One region of the Ralstonia condita genome, then DNA from elsewhere that is predicted to be linked to it. Evidence: predicted binding sites of a transcription regulator. Region 1 holds the regulator's gene; each other region holds the start of a gene.
What was found. The regulator FNR, encoded in region 1, switches genes on or off when oxygen is low (the NO sensors DNR and NnrR bind a similar motif). The targets are predictions, from matches to a motif close to TTGATNNNNATCAA.
Positions count from the first base shown of each region.

Region 2: R2N03_RS04520 (universal stress protein) is a predicted target of FNR. The motif match lies at 2,199-2,212, and genes of this name have one in related genera.
Region 3: hemN (oxygen-independent coproporphyrinogen III oxidase) is a predicted target of FNR. The motif match lies at 2,343-2,356, and genes of this name have one in related genera.

Region 1 covers NZ_CATYWO010000006.1:176,253-182,057, reverse strand. The annotation lists gene scpB (SMC-Scp complex subunit ScpB) at 1-495, opposite strand, end outside; gene R2N03_RS17910 (sulfite exporter TauE/SafE family protein) at 972-1,715, opposite strand; gene fnr (fumarate/nitrate reduction transcriptional regulator Fnr) at 1,897-2,625, shown strand; gene R2N03_RS17900 (hypothetical protein) at 2,645-2,899, opposite strand; gene R2N03_RS17895 (FixH family protein) at 2,896-3,123, opposite strand; gene ccoG (cytochrome c oxidase accessory protein CcoG) at 3,150-4,619, opposite strand; gene ccoP (cytochrome-c oxidase, cbb3-type subunit III) at 4,616-5,539, opposite strand; gene R2N03_RS17880 (cbb3-type cytochrome oxidase subunit 3) at 5,552-5,734, opposite strand; gene ccoO (cytochrome-c oxidase, cbb3-type subunit II) at 5,738-5,805, opposite strand, start outside.
Region 2 covers NZ_CATYWO010000001.1:950,041-955,845, forward strand. The annotation lists gene R2N03_RS04505 (zinc-dependent alcohol dehydrogenase family protein) at 1-6, opposite strand, end outside; gene R2N03_RS04510 (MgtC/SapB family protein) at 155-1,381, shown strand; gene R2N03_RS04515 (CBS domain-containing protein) at 1,541-2,008, opposite strand; gene R2N03_RS04520 (universal stress protein) at 2,295-2,795, shown strand; gene R2N03_RS04525 (universal stress protein) at 2,825-3,664, shown strand; gene R2N03_RS04530 (BON domain-containing protein) at 3,693-4,346, shown strand; gene R2N03_RS04535 (flavodoxin family protein) at 4,404-4,934, shown strand; gene R2N03_RS04540 (TraR/DksA family transcriptional regulator) at 4,979-5,341, shown strand; gene R2N03_RS04545 (BON domain-containing protein) at 5,380-5,805, shown strand, end outside.
Region 3 covers NZ_CATYWO010000003.1:384,798-390,602, forward strand. The annotation lists gene R2N03_RS13490 (UvrD-helicase domain-containing protein) at 1-451, shown strand, start outside; gene eco (serine protease inhibitor ecotin) at 543-1,028, shown strand; gene R2N03_RS13500 (ABC transporter substrate-binding protein) at 1,066-2,178, opposite strand; gene hemN (oxygen-independent coproporphyrinogen III oxidase) at 2,413-3,897, shown strand; gene pyk (pyruvate kinase) at 3,907-5,385, opposite strand.

The sequences.
Region 1 (5,805 bases):
CGGCAGTTCGTCCAACGAACGCAACCCAAGGTCATCAAGGAACTGCTTGGTAGTGGCATACAGTGCCGGGCGCCCGGGCACGTCGCGATGACCAATCACCTCGATCCAACCGCGGTCTTCGATCTGCTTGATGACCTGCGTATTGACCGTGACGCCGCGGATATCTTCGATATCCCCCCGTGTGACGGGCTGACGGTAGGCAATGATCGCCAGCGTCTCCATCACGGCGCGCGAGTACTTGGGCGGCTTTTCCGGATGCAACCGGTCAAGATACACACGCATCTCGGGACGGCTCTGCAGACGCCAGCCCGAAGCCAGTGCAACCAGCTCGACGCCGCGATCAAGCCAATCCTGGCGCAGCTCTTCGAGCAGCACGCGGATGGTGTCCGCGGAAACTTCTTCGTCGAACAGCTTGCGCAAGTCATTGACTCGCAACGGGTCCTGCGCACAAATCAGCGCGGTCTCGAGGACGACTTTCGCCTCTTGGGTATTCATCGGGTTGAACGGTTCGTCATTGCTCGCGCGCGGCCGGTCGCCGTCACGCTTGAAGTTTGTCGTTCCGCCGCGACGCACGCGGCATATCTGAATGCATGTCGCCCGCCCGGGCCAAGCGCGCAAACGCCGTGAAGCCTTGCACCGGAACGCAGTGGGTGAGCCCAAAAAAAAGGCCGGAGGAGCGAGTTGATCCGGTGCCAGTCAGGCACCACAAGGGCAATTTCTTCCGCCGCCATAGGGACGGATGCTGCACCGGGCGGCTACCGACAAAGGCTGGGGAGCTGCCCGACTCGACTGTCCAGGGCGGCATTACCACTGGATGGCGTCGCCTGAAGCCGCGCTTGGGATTGTTGATCTGCGCGGAAGGCGAGTCGAATTGCGTCTGATTGTAGGGCAATATCGCCTGGCGCCGCAACCGGGAAGATGCCCGAGTGCCCCGACCGCCCGGCGCCACGGCTGGCATGTCCTTCAACGGCTCACAGGACGAGACAGAAACCGTGTGCGTTAAGCATCTCTGGCAACCAGGCAGCGCACACCAGCCCCCAGGTTCCGAACCCGGTGATGATGACCCCTGCGGCGCCGCGAGCCCATCGCTGGCGGGATAGCCCGCGCAACCAGCCAGCCAGGCCTGACATCATCAGCAGATTCGGCAGCGTACCCGCCCCGAAAGCGAGCATCACCACCGCCCCGGACGCCGCGTTGCCTGCCAGCAACGCAACAGCAAGCGCGCCATAGACCATCCCGCAGGGCACGAGTCCCCAGGCGAGCCCGATGACATACCGTCGAACCAGCGGGTGTGCGGCGCGAAATCCGCCGCCCAACCGGGAGGCCAAGGCCGACAACTTGCCCGACAGGCGGCCCAGCATGCGTTCCAGCCCCGGAGCACGCCATGCATCCCCCGTCGCGCGCAGGAGCAGCAGCAGACCGTACGTCAACAGCAGCGCGCTGGCCAGCGCAAACAGACCACGCTGGATCGGCAGCCATTGCTGGCGCCACACGGTGGCACCAAGCGCCCCCATCGCTGCGCCCAGCGATGCATACGTCGTCAGCCGCCCGGCATGCATGATCACCTGCTCGAACCACAGCCGACGACGCGACACGATACGCACGGAGACCCCGCCCTTCTCCGCGGCGAGTGCGATCCCGCTGCACATCGCCAGGCAATGGACCCCGCCAAGCAGCGCGATCAAGAAAACACTCAGAAGCACAGCGGCACTCATCTTTGTGATGCTCTTTTGATATGGGCTAAGGTTATTGACCGGCTTTCGGGAATTAAGCGCATTTCACGCGATTCACCACATCGGAAACGTCCGATAAGCGCAAGGTCATCGTTATAATAAAGCGCAGCTGCACCATAAGAATTTCCTACTTCACCAACTCGAAAGTCATTCGCCCCCACCCGTGCTTACACGAATCGCACTTTCCGACCAAGCCTCGCGTTGCTCCACTTGTGTACTCGGGCAAATCTGCCTGCCAGTGGGAATGAATTCGGACGATGTACGCAAAATGGATGAGCTGGTGTCGGAGCGCATCCGCGTCAAGAAGGGGCAAACGCTGTATGCCCTCGGCGAACCTCTCGAGGGCGTCTATGGCATTCGTTTCGGTACGCTCAAGACCCACCTCACCCTCGAGGACGGCCGTCATCAGATCACCGGCTTCCATCTGCCGGGCGAGATTGTCGGACTGGATGGCATCGGCGACATGCGGCACGTGTCCGACGCCACTGCCCTGGAAGACACCGAAGTCTGCGTGGTCCGCTATGACCAGTTGCAGCAGCTCTCACGCCGACTCCCTTCGTTGCAGCATCAGTTCCTGCGCCTGATGAGCAAGGAGATCTCACAAGATCACCAGATGCTGCTGACGCTCGGTTCGATGCGGGCCGAAGAGCGTCTGGCCGCTTTCCTGCTCAATCTGTCCAAGCGCTCTGCCCAGCGCGGGTATTCTTCGACGGAGTTCGTGCTGCGCATGAGCCGCGAAGAGCTTGGCAGCTACCTGGGCCTGAAGCTCGAAACCGTCAGCCGCTTGTTCTCGCGCTTTGCCGAGGCGGGTCTGATCCAGATCCGCCAGCGACACGTCAAGCTGATCGACATGGCCGGCCTGCGCCACGTGATGAGCGGCCAGGCCAGCTGAACCGTCTGCCTGCATCCGCTCAAACGAGCGGATGCTCGTGCGCCTCCAACTTGCCGATGCCAGGCGACACATACAGCGTGAGCGCGCTGGATAGGCCACACAGCAGCCAGAACACAAAGAACGACACCGTGTAGACCGCTTCGGCCGACACGGTGATCTGTTCACCAAAAAAGCGCAGGTCTGCCGGATCCACCACCGCGAAGACCACTAGTTCGGCCAGCGCGGCGCTCAAGAACGCCGGCCACAAGATCCACATCAGCAGTCGGCGTTTCATCGGACCTCCCCGTGAGCGGCTTGGGCCGGCACGGTGACGCTCTTCTCCACGACCAGACCGCGCCGCACAACGTTATCCTGGATGACCGGATCGGGATGCGAGATCGCCAGCCAGATGGTGACGCCGCATCCGATCATGGCGACGAGCGGGCCGGCCATGAGCAGCCACGGCCAGGGCTCGCGCCACCACGGCCGGGCTTGAGCGGAAGATTGCGTTGCGTGCATCGTTGCCTCCTGTTGGGGATGCCGCGTCAACGCGGCACGATAAAGCTCGACGGCTCGCGCAGCACGAGACTGTCGCCGTCGCCGTCGCCGTCCGCCTGGATGACGAAACGGATCTTGTGTGAGCCAGGTGGCACGTCGTCGGCTGGACGGCGTACCAGCACCGGCAGCAGCCGATTGGCCGCCGGAGCCAACTCGAGGGTCGTCGATTCTCCGCGACCGCCAAGCACCTGCAGTTCCGGCAGGCCTTCGGCCGTGACGGTGACGCGAACCGGATGTTCAGACGCATTCATCAGCTGCAGGCGATAGACGTTTTCGATCTTGTCGCCATCCACCTCACGCGCCAGCGCACCGCGATCTCGAATCACGTCCACCTTGAGCGGCTTGCGCATCGCCAGCGCGGTCACGAAACCGGTGGTGAGCACCAACATGATCGCGGTATAGATCAGCACGCGGGGGCGCAGCAAATGCCGCCGCGCTTCCTTCGGACTCAACCGATCCCGCATCGCCCGCTCGGATGTGTAGCGGATCAGGCCGCGCGGATAGCGCATTTTGTCCATGACCTGATCGCACGCGTCAATGCAGGCGCCGCAGCCGATGCACTCATACTGCAGGCCCTGGCGGATATCGATACCGGTCGGGCACACCTGCACGCAGATGCTGCAGTCCACGCATGCGCCCAGACCTTGCGCCGCGAAGTCGGCGTTGCGAGAACGGCTGCCGCGCGGCTCGCCACGCTGCGCGTCGTATGTGACGACGTAGGTATCGGGATCCACCATGACGCTCTGGAAGCGTGCGTATGGACACATATACCGACAGACCTGCTCACGCATGAAACCGGCATTGCCCCACGTTGCAAACGCGTAAAAGAGCATCCAGAAGGTCTGCCACGGACCGAGCGAGAGGGTCCACACCTCCATGCCCAACTCGCGGATCGGCGTGAAGAAGCCGACGAACGAGAAGCCGGTCCACAGTGCAATCAGGACCCAGGCTGTATGTTTGGCGGCTTTCAAGCGGAGCTTTCTCGGGCTCCAGCGCTCTCCATCCAGGCGGATACGGGCAAAGCGGTCACCTTCGATATGCCGCTCGATCCACATGAAGATCTCGGTGTAGACCGTCTGCGGACAGGCATAGCCGCAAAACAGCCGTCCCGCGACCGCCGTGAACAGAAAGAGGCCGAGCGCCGACAACACCAGCAGCAGCGTCAGGTAGATCACGTCCTGCGGCCACAGCACCAAACCGAACAGGTAGAACTTGCGCGCACCGAGATCGAACAGAACCGCTTGACGCCCATGCCACTGCAGCCACGGCAGGCCGTAAAAGACGGCCTGCGTCGCCAGCACCAGCCAGACGCGCCAACTCGCGAATGCACCCGTCACCGCGCGCGGATAGATCTTCCGGCGCACCTCATAGAGCATCTGCTCCGTCGGTGCATCTTCGGCGCCCGCCGCCGAAGTGGCGGGCGTCATGGGGCGCCAGGCAGGTTCTTGGTCGCTCATTGCTGGGCGCTCGGGTTAGTGTTCGACAGGCCCCACACGTAGGCAGCCAGCATACGGATCTTCTCAGGCGACAGCAGGTTCTCGTGCGCGGGCATGGTGTTGTCACGACCCTTGAGAATGGTCTCGACGATCGTCGCCTCCGCGCTGCCGTAGAGCCACACGCGGTCGGTCAGATTCGGCGCGCCAATCGCCTGGTTACCCTTGCCTGTGGCTGTGTGGCACGCGGCGCAGACCGTCTTGAAGGTCGGCTCGCCACGCGCTGCCTTGATGGGGTCATACGACAGGCCCGACAGCGAGCGCACATAGTTCGCGACATTGACAGCCTGATTGCCGTCCACCACTGCGGCCAACGATGGCATGACGCCATGGCGGCCCTTGGTGATGGTGGTCAGAATCGTGTCCGGATCCCCGCCGTAGAGCCAATCGGTATCCGTCAGGTTGGGAAAACCCTTCGCACCGGCGGCATCCGAACCGTGGCACTGCGCGCAGTTATTCAGGAACAGGCGCTGGCCGATCTCGCGTGCCTGCGGGTCCGCGGCGATCTGCTTGATATCCATGCTGGCGTAGCGCGCATAGAGCGGACGTACCTTCGCATCGGCTTCCGCACGCTGCGCAGCCAACTCACCGCGCGTGGAAAAGCCCAGCACGCCGCCGAATGAACCCAGGCCCGGGTAGAGGATCAGGTACGACAAGGCGAAGATGCACGACAGCAGGAACATCCACATCCACCAGCGAGGCAGCGGGTTGTTCAGTTCACGCAGATCGCCGTCCCACACGTGGCCCGTGTCCTCGCCGGCGCCATGGCCCGGCGCGACCTGAATGCGCCGCTGGGAGAACAGCAGCCAGACACACCACACGATGCCGACCAAGGCGATCGCCGCGATGTAATACCCCCAAAACTCCGAAATGAAGTCGCTCATGATTCTGTGTCCTTATTGATGCGGGCGCGACGCGTACGTGCGTGCACCGGCGACCTCGGCTTCATCAGGCAGCGAGAACGGCAGCATGGCCGATTCCTCGTTGGCGGCGCGACGATGCGCCGAGAACGCCCACCAAGTGATGCCCACGAACAGCACCAGGAAAACGGCTGTGGCGATTGCGCTCAGCATGGCCATGACTCACTCCTTGGCGGCGACAGTGGCAGGCGACGCGGTCGGCGCGCCGGCAACATCGCGCAGGTTGCGCA
Region 2 (5,805 bases), on a different contig from region 1:
CGACATGGAAGCCTCCCAACGCAGCGTGAGCATTCAGTATGGACGAGCCGATCGGAGCCGTGGCCTGGGTAGCGGACCCGCGGCTGCGTTGGATCAACCGGGGTGGCCGGCTGTGGTTCATACTGGACGCCCGAAAACTGCCGATGCGCCAGCGATGACCTCGTTACTGTCGTTCTCCGTTGCGCTGGGCCTGTCGCTGGCGATCGGCCTTGAGCGAGAGCGTAGCCACACCGGCACGGACGAGCTTCCAGCCGGCATGCGAACGTTTGCCATTGCCGGACTGGCGGGTGCCATTTCCGCGAGCCTGCCGATTCCGCTTGCCGTGCCTGCGGTCGTGCTCGCGGTGACAGTGTTGGCAGCGCTGGGTTATCACCACTCGGCGCAGCAGGACCCAGGTGTCACGACCGAAGTGGCGCTGGTCGCGACGACCTTGCTCGGAGCCTATGCAGTGAGCGCTCCAGAAATGGCGGCAGGCCTCGGAACCGTGCTGCTGGTACTCCTCTATGCCAAGGCCCGCCTGCATCGGTTTGCCCGCACGGTCATCACGCAGCGTGAACTGGCCGACCTGCTGACCCTGGCCGTTGCCGCGCTGCTGGTGTGGCCAGCGGTCCCCGACCGCACCATGGGGCCACTGCATGTATGGAACCCGCATACGCTGTGGCTGGTCGTGCTGCTCGTGATGGTGACCGGTAACGCGGGACATCTGGCGACACGGTGGCTTGGTAGCCGTATCGGGCTGCCGCTCGCGGGGCTGTTCAGCGGCTTTGCTTCCAGCGTTGCAACGATCGCGGCGATGGGCGGGCGGGTGCGTGCGGAGCGATCTTCCATCGAAGGCGCCGTCGCCGCCGCGCTGATGTCCAACGTTGCAACGCTGGCGCAGATGACCTTGCTGGTGGCCGCCATCAATGTGGCTTTGCTGTGGCTCCTGGCCTTGCCGCTGGCAGCCGGTATGGCAGGGATTGGAGGATGGGTGGCCTTCTGGGTCCTGCGCGACAAGTCGCCGGCGCAGGCCGAGGCGGAAAGCGCCACGTCATCGATCGACTGGCGTATCGCGATTGGTTTCGGCTTGTGGACAGCGGCGCTGTTGCTCGTGGCCGCCCTGGCAAGGACGTGGTTTGGCACGGCGGCCGTCGTGGCGGTCACCCTGTTCGGCGGCCTGGCAGATGTGCATGCTGCCACGGCATCCATTGCCTCGCAGACAGCGGACGGGGTGCTTGCGCAGCCCGCCGCTGGCATGCTCATCATGTTGGCCTTCACGGCCAATACGCTCACCAAGCTGGTCGTGGCGTTCAGCGGCGGCAAGGCGTTCGCCGGCCGCGTTGCCGTCGGCCTGCTGACGATGGTGGCCCTGGCCTGGGCCGTCTTCCTGCTTTGGCGGTGATCCGTCCCACCCGATGCCCAGCGGTCAGTCGAGCGGGAATCAACAGATCGGCCCCCTCATCAGCGGTGGCAGGCCCGGGCAGCCCACCCGCGCCGGCACCTTCCCGGACGCGGCCAGCGCTACCTGGCCATGCCGATTACGAGATGGAGAACGCCGAGGCTAGATCGTCAGGTACGACGGCGCCTGCGACGTCGACTCTGAACAGCGGTCTCGGCCCAGGATGCCGGCGAGCAACGTCCATTCGCCTCCCATCGCGCGGATCGTGTCGTCCAATGTGAGCATGCCGATCAGCCGCTGCTGCTCGTCGATCACCGCCAGCCGGTGCAGGCCGTGGCCCAGCATCGTGCGCAGCGCCTCGCTGATGACGGCGTGTCCCTGAATGGTCAGTACGCCGTGGGTCATCACCTCGGCCACGGTGGCCAGGGTGCAGTCGTCGTGGTCGGCAATGCCATGCACCACCATGTCGCGGTCGGTCACGATGCCGACCACCCGCATGCCCGACACACGAGGCTCGGTGACGAACAACGCGCGCAGGCTTTGGTCCCGCATCAGCCGAGCGGCCGTCTGCAGCGTCGTCGACGCCGAGACGTGGACGATGCGGCGCGAGCAAATCTCGTCAACCCTCATGCTGGACTCCGTTGCACATACGTCTTCACTATAAGGACGGGGCACCCCCGGATGTTGATCCTGCACAAGGTGTGATGCCCCTGCCCGAGGGTCGCCGTGGCAGCGAACTGCCGCCGAGTCTAGCGGGCGTCGCAAGCCACCCCTTGAGGCAGATCAAGCCGCTCTCGCGCGGCGCGGGCATGGGCAAACGCTGATGTAAATCAAGGGGCCGGCCGCCAGTTGATCCAACATGGAACCAAGCAAGCCGAGGCAGGGGCATTCGGCCCGTTTGATGTGGAGGCTCACCATGTACGACAGGATCCTGGTTGCGGTCGACGGCAGCGAAACCGCCGATCGCGCCCTTGACGAGGCGATCCAGCTTGCCCTCAAGCTTGACTCGGAGTTGGTCATCGCTCACGTGATCGACAACAGCTACCTCAAGTACGACGTGGGCTACATCGACGTGCGCGGGTTTACCGACGCGCTGATCGACCAGGGTAAGCAATTTGTTGCCGCGGGCCGCGCCAAGGCCGAGAAAGCCGGCGTTCGGGTCAAGACCGTCGTCGTGGACGATCCGATCGGCACCTTTGACATTGGCTACGCCATTGAACAGACCGCGCACGATACCGATGCCCAAGCGATCGTGCTCGGCACGCATGGCCGGCGCGGCTTCAGGCGGATGCTGCTGGGCAGTGTGGCGGAGAGCGTCGTGCGGCAGAGCCGCTTGCCGGTGCTGCTCGTGCGCGCCGTCGAGGCCCAAGCCGAGCCTGTCGATACACAACCGCTTTCGAACGTCGTCATCGCCTAGCCCGGCGCCCAACGGCAGAAGGAACCGCTATGAGTTATGCCAGCGTGATGGTGCATCTGGACGCAAGCGAGGGTGCGGTGCACCGCTTGCATCTCGCCATGGAGTACGCCAAGGCGCACCGCGCCAGGCTGATCGGCGTCTATGCGAGCTTCATGCCGAGCCCCGACTGGTTCTACATGATGGATGGGGCGGCGCGTTACCTGGAAGAAGACCGCCATCGACGGGATCTCGTGCGCGATGTCATGCATGGCAATTTTCGCGAGGCCACCGCGTCGATGGCGGACCAGGTCGAATGGCGCGCCGTCGAGGGTGACCCACTGGCGCTCGTGCTGCGTGAAGCGCGCGAGGCCGATCTGCTGGTCGTTGGCCAGCGCAACCCGGATGATCCGGCCAGCTTCGTCGCGGCCGATTTTGTCGAGACACTCCTCCTGGAAGCCGGCCGGCCCGTGCTGGCGGTGCCTTATGCGGGGCACTTTGCCAATGTGGCAAAGCGCGTGCTGGTGGCGTGGAGCGGCGGGCGGGAATCGGCGCGTGCGCTGCACGATGCCATGCCGTTGATGCGAGGCGCCACGGTTCACGTGTTGCAGATGATGGGCGACCGTCCGCCGCACTGGGCCGAAGAGACGACCGTCGGCCAGGTTGCGCGCGCACTGAAGATGCATGGCATTGAAGCCACCGTTGAAGAGGTGCGTTGCGTGGAATCCGATATCGCGATCGGGGAGATGCTGCTGTCTCGCGCCTCCGACTTCAACGCCGATCTCATCGTGATGGGCGCGTACGGGCATAGCCGCCTGCGCGAACTGGTACTGGGCGGGGTGACGCGCACGTTGCTGGGCACCATGACGGTGCCGGTGCTGTTGTCGCACTGAGTCCGGGCGTGGACCGAAGGAGAACGGCATGAAAGGCGACATTCAACTCAAGAGCGACGTGGAAGAGGAGTTGCAATGGGATCCGGCGGTCGATGCCGACCGCCTTGCCGTTCGCGTCAAGGACGGCGTCGTCACGCTCTCGGGCAACGTCGATGCCTTTGCCGACAAGGCAGCGGCCGAGGAGGCCGTGCGGCGCGTCTCGGGGGTCACGGCGCTGGTAGTGCATGTGGACGTGAGGGTGCCGCCCGAGATGCAGCGCCCGGATGAAGAGATTGCCCGGGCCATCGGCGACGCGCTGCACTGGAACACCTCCGTGCCCGAGGGCGCCGTTTCCGTGACCGTCGACGACGGCGCCGTGACCTTGCGCGGCGAAGTCGACCAGGATTTTCAGCGCCGTGCCGCACTGGACACCGTGCGCAGGGTGCGTGGCGTCCGGTCGGTGGCCAATGCGCTGACGATGCGCAATGCCGCTGGCCCGGCGGACCTGTCCCAACGCATCACCAAGGCACTGGAGCGCCAGGCGGTGCTGGATGCCGCGCGGGTGCACGTGTCGGTGGCCGATGGCACCGTGACGCTCACCGGGGCGCTGCGCAATCTCAACGAGTGCCGTGCCGCCCGCGAGGCCGCGTGGGATGCCCCCGGCGTGCGTGCCGTCATCGACCACCTGTGGGTGAAGGTCTGATCGGTCAAGCCGCGCAAACCGCGCAAACCGCGCAAACCGCAAGCCCAGGAGTTCGCCATGAACAGAACACTGATTGTGTATTACTCGCGCACCGGCACTGCCCGCCTGGTGGCCGAACAGATGGCGGCGCAGAGCGGCTGGCCGTTGGCCGAAGTGACCGATGAACATCCGCGAGCGGGCTTCATGGGCGACCTTCGGTGCGTCGTTGAAACCCTGCTGGGCAAGCACGCGCGCTACCACTATGCAGGGCCCGATCTCGAGTCATTCGATCAGGTCGTGGTACTTGCACCCATCTGGATGGGTCACCTTGCCTCACCCATGCGGGATTTCCTGAAAGACCAGATGCCGCTGCCCGCGCATCTTTCCGTGGTGTGCGTGATGGCCGCACGCGGTGCGTTCCGGGCCGTGGAGGAGATCGCGCAGATCACTGCGTCGATCCCCACGCCGGTGCTGGCACTGTGCCAGCGCGATGTGTTGAGCGGGCTTTCGCAAGAAGAGGTCGCGGGGTTCATCGATCAGGTGCGGGTCGCTGGCCATTGGGGGCAGACAAAGCGGCGCCCGGCGTGGCTGTCGCCCTCGGAGGCATGAGACTGCCCATGGACGGGGATCAACAGGGGAAAGGGGAGACGGGCATGACCCATTTGACCGACGCGCAATGGAAGCAGCTCAATGCGTTGCTCGATGAGCACGAGAGCCGCGTGCGCCGACAGCTGGCTGGCGTCATTTCCAGTGCGCCACCGCCGATGGCGGCGGAGCCGTTTGAAGACGCCGACCTGGCGGCACAGGAAACCAGCGAACTCGCCGGCGACGTCATGCTGGCGCACTATCGGCAGGAGCTGGCCGACATTGAAGCGAGCCGCAAGCGCATGCGTGAGCACCGGTACGGTGTCTGCGTGGACTGCGGCGATGCCATCCCGTTCCTGCGACTGCAGGCCCAGCCCACTGCGGAGCGTTGCGTTGCCTGCCAGGCGGCCCGGGAACGCCACTGGGCGTAATGCAAGTGCAAGCGAACCACCGAGGCATGGAGGCTGACATGAAGAGTGATCTGGGCATCAAGCAGGACGTGAGCGATGAGCTCCTGTGGGAACCCGCCGTGGATGCGGCGGCGATCGGCGTGGAGGTCGATCACGGCGTGGTGACCCTGACCGGCCACGTGCAGAGCTACACGGAAAAGCTGGCTGCCGAGCACGCTGCGGAACGGGTGGCGGGTGTGCGGGGCGTGGTCCAGAAGATCGAAGTCCGCCTACCCGGTACGCATGCGGACGAGGACATCGCGTACGCGGCGCGATCTGCCCTGGAGTGGCACGCCAGCCTGCCGTCGAACCGTATCGAGGTGCTGGTCGAGAACGGTTGGGTGACCCTGTCCGGCGAGGTTGACTGGCCCTACCAGAGCGAACTGGCCGCGCGCGCGGTCGGGTCGTTACGCGGGGTAGGGGGGCTCATCAACCGGCTGAAGATC
Region 3 (5,805 bases), on a different contig from region 1:
CACTGGCAAGAACCTGCTGGAACTCACGCAGACCATCGCGCTGATCAGCATGCTCGAAGGCAAGGAAGAAGACCCGGATGCGGTGCGCCTGTCCACGCTGCATGCGAGCAAGGGGCTGGAGTATCCGCACGTGTTCCTGGTGGGCGTGGAGGAAGGCATCCTCCCGCATTGCCGCGAAGACGACGACCTGACCGACGAGAAGATCGAAGAAGAGCGGCGGCTGATGTATGTGGGCATTACGCGGGCACAGCGCAGCCTGCATATCAGCTGGTGCAAGAAGCGCAAGCGTGCGCGCGAGACGGTGGTGTGTGAGCCGTCGCGCTATATCGCCGAGATGAAGCTTGGCGAAGACGCGGGGCCGACGCCGGAGGACACCATGCCGGCGATGTCGCCGAAGGACCGGCTGGGCGCCCTGAAGGGCCTGCTGGCGTCGAAGAAGTCCGTTGCCTGATGCACCAGGATTGGCCGGACGCCGTATTCCTGTCTAAAGTGACGCTCACGAAGAACCGCCCAGGAGCGCACATGAAGCTGACCCCGAATCTTTGCTGCCCGCCGTATTCGCGACGTTGTGCTGCGTTGCAGGTGCCGCGCCAGCGGCTGCCCCGGGCGCGGCGTTGAGCGCCGACGACATCAAGATGTTTCCCAAGGCCCCCGACGGCCAGAAGCGCGTCGTCATTGCATTGCCGGCCACCGCGCACGAAGACGACATCCGCGTCGAACTCATCGTCGGCAAGACCATGCGCGTGGACTGCAACCGCCACTGGTTCATGGGCAACCTGAACCAGGAGACCGTGCAGGGCTGGGGCTATGGGTATTACCGGCTCGCTGGCGCCAAGGGGCCTGCTGCCACCATGATGGCGTGCCCCGGCCAGGCGGAACGCGAAGCGTTCGTGCCCGTGCAAGGCGAGGGCTACCTGCTGCGATACAACAGCCGCCTGCCGCTGGTGGTCTACGTCCCGCATGCGTTCGAGGTGCGCTACCGGCTGTGGCACGCCTCGACGGACGTCCAGTCGGGCCGCGAGCAATAGCGTCACGGCGAGCGGCGCGTATGCCGCGTCGGCCTGCCTAGTTGCCGCTGCCTTGGATGTAGTTCAGATCCACGAAGTCGCTGCCGCGATTGCCGCGCGTGAAATCGAGCGTGAAGCCGCCGAGGTCGATGCGTGTCCGCAGCGCTCGCCGCAACTCCGCGCCCGCAACCTTGCCGCCTGCCGCGTTCATCGCCTGCACGAGATAGGTTGCCGCGATGTAGCCCGACAGCGTTGCGGCCGATGGCGGTTCATCCAGAAACTGTTTCATGCGCGCCATGTGCTCGCGTGCGATCTTCGTGCCGGCGCTGGCAGGGTTTGGCACGGTCTGCGCGAGCAACATGCCACCGCTGTAGCCTGCGCCGAGGATCTCGCGTGCCACCTGTGGGTTCACCGACGACAGCCCGACCAGAAAGCCATACCAGCCGTGCTGCGCCAGCGCGCGGCCCACGGTCGAGTAGGCGAGGGTGTCGCCCGCGACGATGACGGCGGTCGGCTTGGTCGGGGCGATGCGCGCGGCGAGTCCGCCCGGGTCGTCCGCCAGTGTGTATACCTCGAGCGTCTCCGCCGCGTCGCCTTTGCCTGTTGCGGCGGCGGCCAGGGTCTCACGCAGATGCGCACCGACTTGCGGGTCGAAGCCCGCGGTGGTGACGAGCGCAATGCGTCGCATGCCGAACTGGCGCAGCCGGTTGTGTGCCGCGACGATCTCGTGGTCGTCATCCGGGCGGATGAACCAGACGTTGTCGGAGTGCGACGTCGCCCCCGACAGCGGTGCCAGCAGCGGGACGTTACGCCGGGCAATGTCCGGTGAGGCGGCCAGCGCAGGCAGTAATCGCTCGCTCACGCCGAAGAGCACCTCCGCGTGATCGCGCTCGATCATGTCGACTGCTTGCGGCACGGCCGCGGTCTGGTCGACCTCGCGCCTCACCAGGGTGATACGCCTGCCCTTGATGCCGCCACCCTGGTTGGCGGCGTCGAAAGCCACCTTGGCTCCAGCCATGAAATCGCGTGCGTAATCGGCCTGCGCGCCGCCCCGCTCCAGCAGTTGACCGACGACAAACGCGGCGTCGCCTTGCGCATGCGCGGGCAACGTCACAACGGCGGCCGCGCAGGCCAGGGCGCACGCGTAGCGGCGTGCGATTTTCTGCCACATGGTGCTTCCCCCAAAGGTCGAACCGAGCGCACGCGTTGTTGTTATCTGCAGACAGCGCAGGCGTGCGCGGATCGGCGATGTTAGATAGGGAAGCGTGACAGATCGGTGAAGTTCGACCCCTCCCATGGGAGGGGGAGGCGTGTTTGAACACCCTTTGCACCACGTTGATACACATCAACGCGCGGCGATGGGGCCGGGCATAGCATGAGCCATCGCCCTCGCAATCCACGCCCCATGTTCCCCTTTGCCCAACCGGCTGCCGCGGATCCGGCTGCCGCTGACACCGCCTTCCGCTGGTCTGCGCCGCAAGTGCGCGCGCTGGCCCAACGCTTCGACACGCACGGCCCGCGCTATACGTCGTACCCCACGGCGGATCGCTTCCACAATGGCTTCGGCAACGCTGATTACCTCGATGCGTTGCACCGCCGCGCCGCCATTGCGCCGGCCTTGCACGCACCGCTGTCGCTGTACATGCACCTGCCGTTCTGCGCCAACCTTTGCTACTACTGCGGCTGCAACAAGGTCATCACGAAAGACCATTCGCGCAGCGCCCGGTATATCCGCGCGCTCGCCCACGAAATGGCGATGGTGGCCCGGCATGTCGGACCGCTGCGCCGCGTCACGCAACTGCACTGGGGTGGCGGCACGCCCACGTTCCTTGCCCACGACGAAATGCGCGCCGTCATGGCCGCCGCGCGCGAACACTTCAGCCTGGCAGCGGACGCGGAAATCTCCGTCGAACTGGATCCGCGCCACGCAGATGACGCCACGCTCGAGGTGTTGGCCGAGATCGGCTTCAATCGCGCGAGTCTCGGCATCCAGGATTTCGATCCCGACGTGCAGCGTGCCGTCCATCGGATTCAGAGCGTGGAAGATACGCGCCGCGTGGTCGATACCGCCCGCCGCCTTGGCTTCGAGTCGATCAGCTTCGACCTGATCTACGGCCTGCCGTATCAGCGCACCGAGACGTTCAACGCCACGCTCGATCGCGTGCTGGAGATGGCGCCTGACCGGCTGTCCGTCTACAGCTATGCGCACATGCCGCATCTGTTCAAGGCGCAGCGCCGCATCGATCCGCTCACCCTGCCGACCGCCGACGACAAGCTCGACCTGCTGGGCATGACGGTGGAACGCCTCGTGTCGGCGGGCTATGTCTACATCGGCATGGACCACTTCGCGCGGCCGGATGATGCGCTGGCCATTGCGCAACGGGAAGGGCGGCTGCAGCGCAATTTCCAGGGTTACTCCACGCACGCCGACTGCGACCTGCTGGCCTTCGGCGTCTCCGCCATCAGCCGCGTGGGCGATGTGTATGCGCAGAACGAAAAGGATCTCGATGCGTACTATGCGCGTGTCGATGCCAACGAGCTGCCCGTTCTGCGGGGCCTGTCGCTGACGCCGGACGACCACGTGCGCCGCGCATTGATCGGCGAGCTGATGTGTGGGTTCGAGCTGGACATGCGCGCGTTCGGGGCGCGGCACGGCATCGACTTCAAGCGTAGTTTCGCTGACGAGCTGAAGGCGCTCGCACCGCTGGAAGAGGGTGGGCTGGTGAAGGTGGGCGACGAGCGCATCGTCATCACGCCACAAGGCCGGCTGCTGGTGCGGCGCATCGCCATGGTGTTCGACGCGCATCTGCGTGCCGGCGGCACCGAGCGCGCGGTCGAAGCCGAGGGCAAGCCCATCAGCTTCGTGCCGCGCTACTCCAAGGTGGTGTAGCCCGCCGTCCTATGCCGACACGGGCTCGGGCTGCTGCGCGGCCATGGCCGGCAGCGTGCCGGTCGCCGTCTGGGGCCAGATTTCCGCCAGGCGCAGCAGGTTGGTTGAACCGGCCTGACCGAACGGCATGCCCGCCGTGATGGCGATCTGATCGCCCGGCACGGCAAAGCCCTCGCGCGCGGCGGCACGGCAGGCTGCATCCACCATTTCATCCACGCTCGCCACATCGGCGCTGACGGTGCTGTGCACGCCCCAGGCAATCGCCAGGCGACGGGCGGTGTCCAGGCGCGGCGTGATGCTGACGATGGGCGCCAGCGGCCGCTCGCGTGCGGCGCGCAGGCTCGTCTTGCCGCTGGACGTGTACGTGACGGTGGCCACCGCGCCCAGGATGTGCGTCACGTCTCGCAGCGCCGCGCAGATGGCGTCCTGGCGCGTGGGCAGCGGTGCCAGGTGTTGCGCGTCGATCAGGTTGCGGTACAGCGGGTCGCGCTCCGTCTCGGCAATGATGCGGTTCATGATGCTGACCGCCGCCACCGGATGCTTGCCGCTGGCCGACTCGGCCGACAGCATCACGGCATCGGTGCCGTCGTACACGGCGCTGGCCACGTCCGACGCTTCGGCGCGCGTCGGTACCGGCGCCTCGATCATCGATTCCAGCATCTGCGTGGCCACGACCACCGGCTTGCCGTGGTGGCGCGCCATGCGCAGGATGCGCTTCTGCACGCCGGGCACGCGCTCGGGCGGCAGCTCCACACCCAAGTCGCCGCGTGCGACCATCAGCGCATCGGACGCCTGCACGATGTCTTCCAGATGCAGCAGCGCTGCGGGCTTCTCGATCTTGGAGAGCAGGCCGGCGCGGTCGCCGATGATCTCGCGCGCGGCGATCACGTCTTCGGCGCGCTGCACGAATGACAGCGCAATCCAGTCCACGCCCAACGACAGCGCGAAGTCCAGATCGCGCAGGTCTTTCTCGGTGAGCGCGGGGATGGGGATCACCGCGTCCGGCACGTTCACGCCCTTGCGGTCCGACAGCGGGCCGCCATCGACCACGCGCGTGACGATAGCCGTCGGGTCGGCGGCTTCCACCGCCAGGCGGATCTTGCCGTCATCGAGCAACAGCGATTGCCCCGGCGCGGCAGCCGCGTACAGCTCCGGATGCGGCAGGTGCACGCGCGTGACATCGCCCGGCGTCGGGTCCCGGTCGAGCACAAAGCGATCGCCGTTCTTGAGCACGACACGGCCGTCGGCGAACGTGCCGATGCGCAGCTTCGGGCCCTGCATGTCAGCGAGGATGCCGATCGGGCGGCCGGTCTCGGCCTCCACCGCGCGCACGGTGTCGTAGCGCTTGCGGTGGTCGTCGTGCGAGCCGTGGCTGAAGTTCAGGCGGAAGACGTCTGCGCCCGCGTCGAAGAGGGCGCGGATGGTGTCTTTGTCGCTGCTGGCGGGGCCAAGGGTGGCGAGGATTTTGGTGTTGCGGAAGCGGCGCACTTTGTTGCTCCGGGTGGGGTTGTTTGTTTGCTTGGTTGGGCCTTGGCGGTCCACTCCCTTTTCACCCCCTGCCGGGGGCGACTCACTTTCTTTGTCTTGCCAAAGAAAGTAAGCAAAGAAAGGCGCGCCCGAGATGGCGACCCCTTCCTTGAATTTGTGTAACCGGGCGGAGACGGGGAAAACTCGCTGCGCTCAAACAGTTCCCCGTCTTTGTTCCGCCCGCTTACACAAATTCAAGGCGCCATCTAGGGCAGGGTACGGCCACACAATCTGTGTGCTGTCCTAGTTGGCTCCGTTTGTTGCTGTGTTGCTCGCCTTGCTTCGCGTTGTGCTGCTGGTTCCTACTGCACTCGTGATCGACGGTTTGGCCCTTGACGTTCCTGCCCTTGATGGCGCCTTGAATTTCTGTTGCAGGGAGGA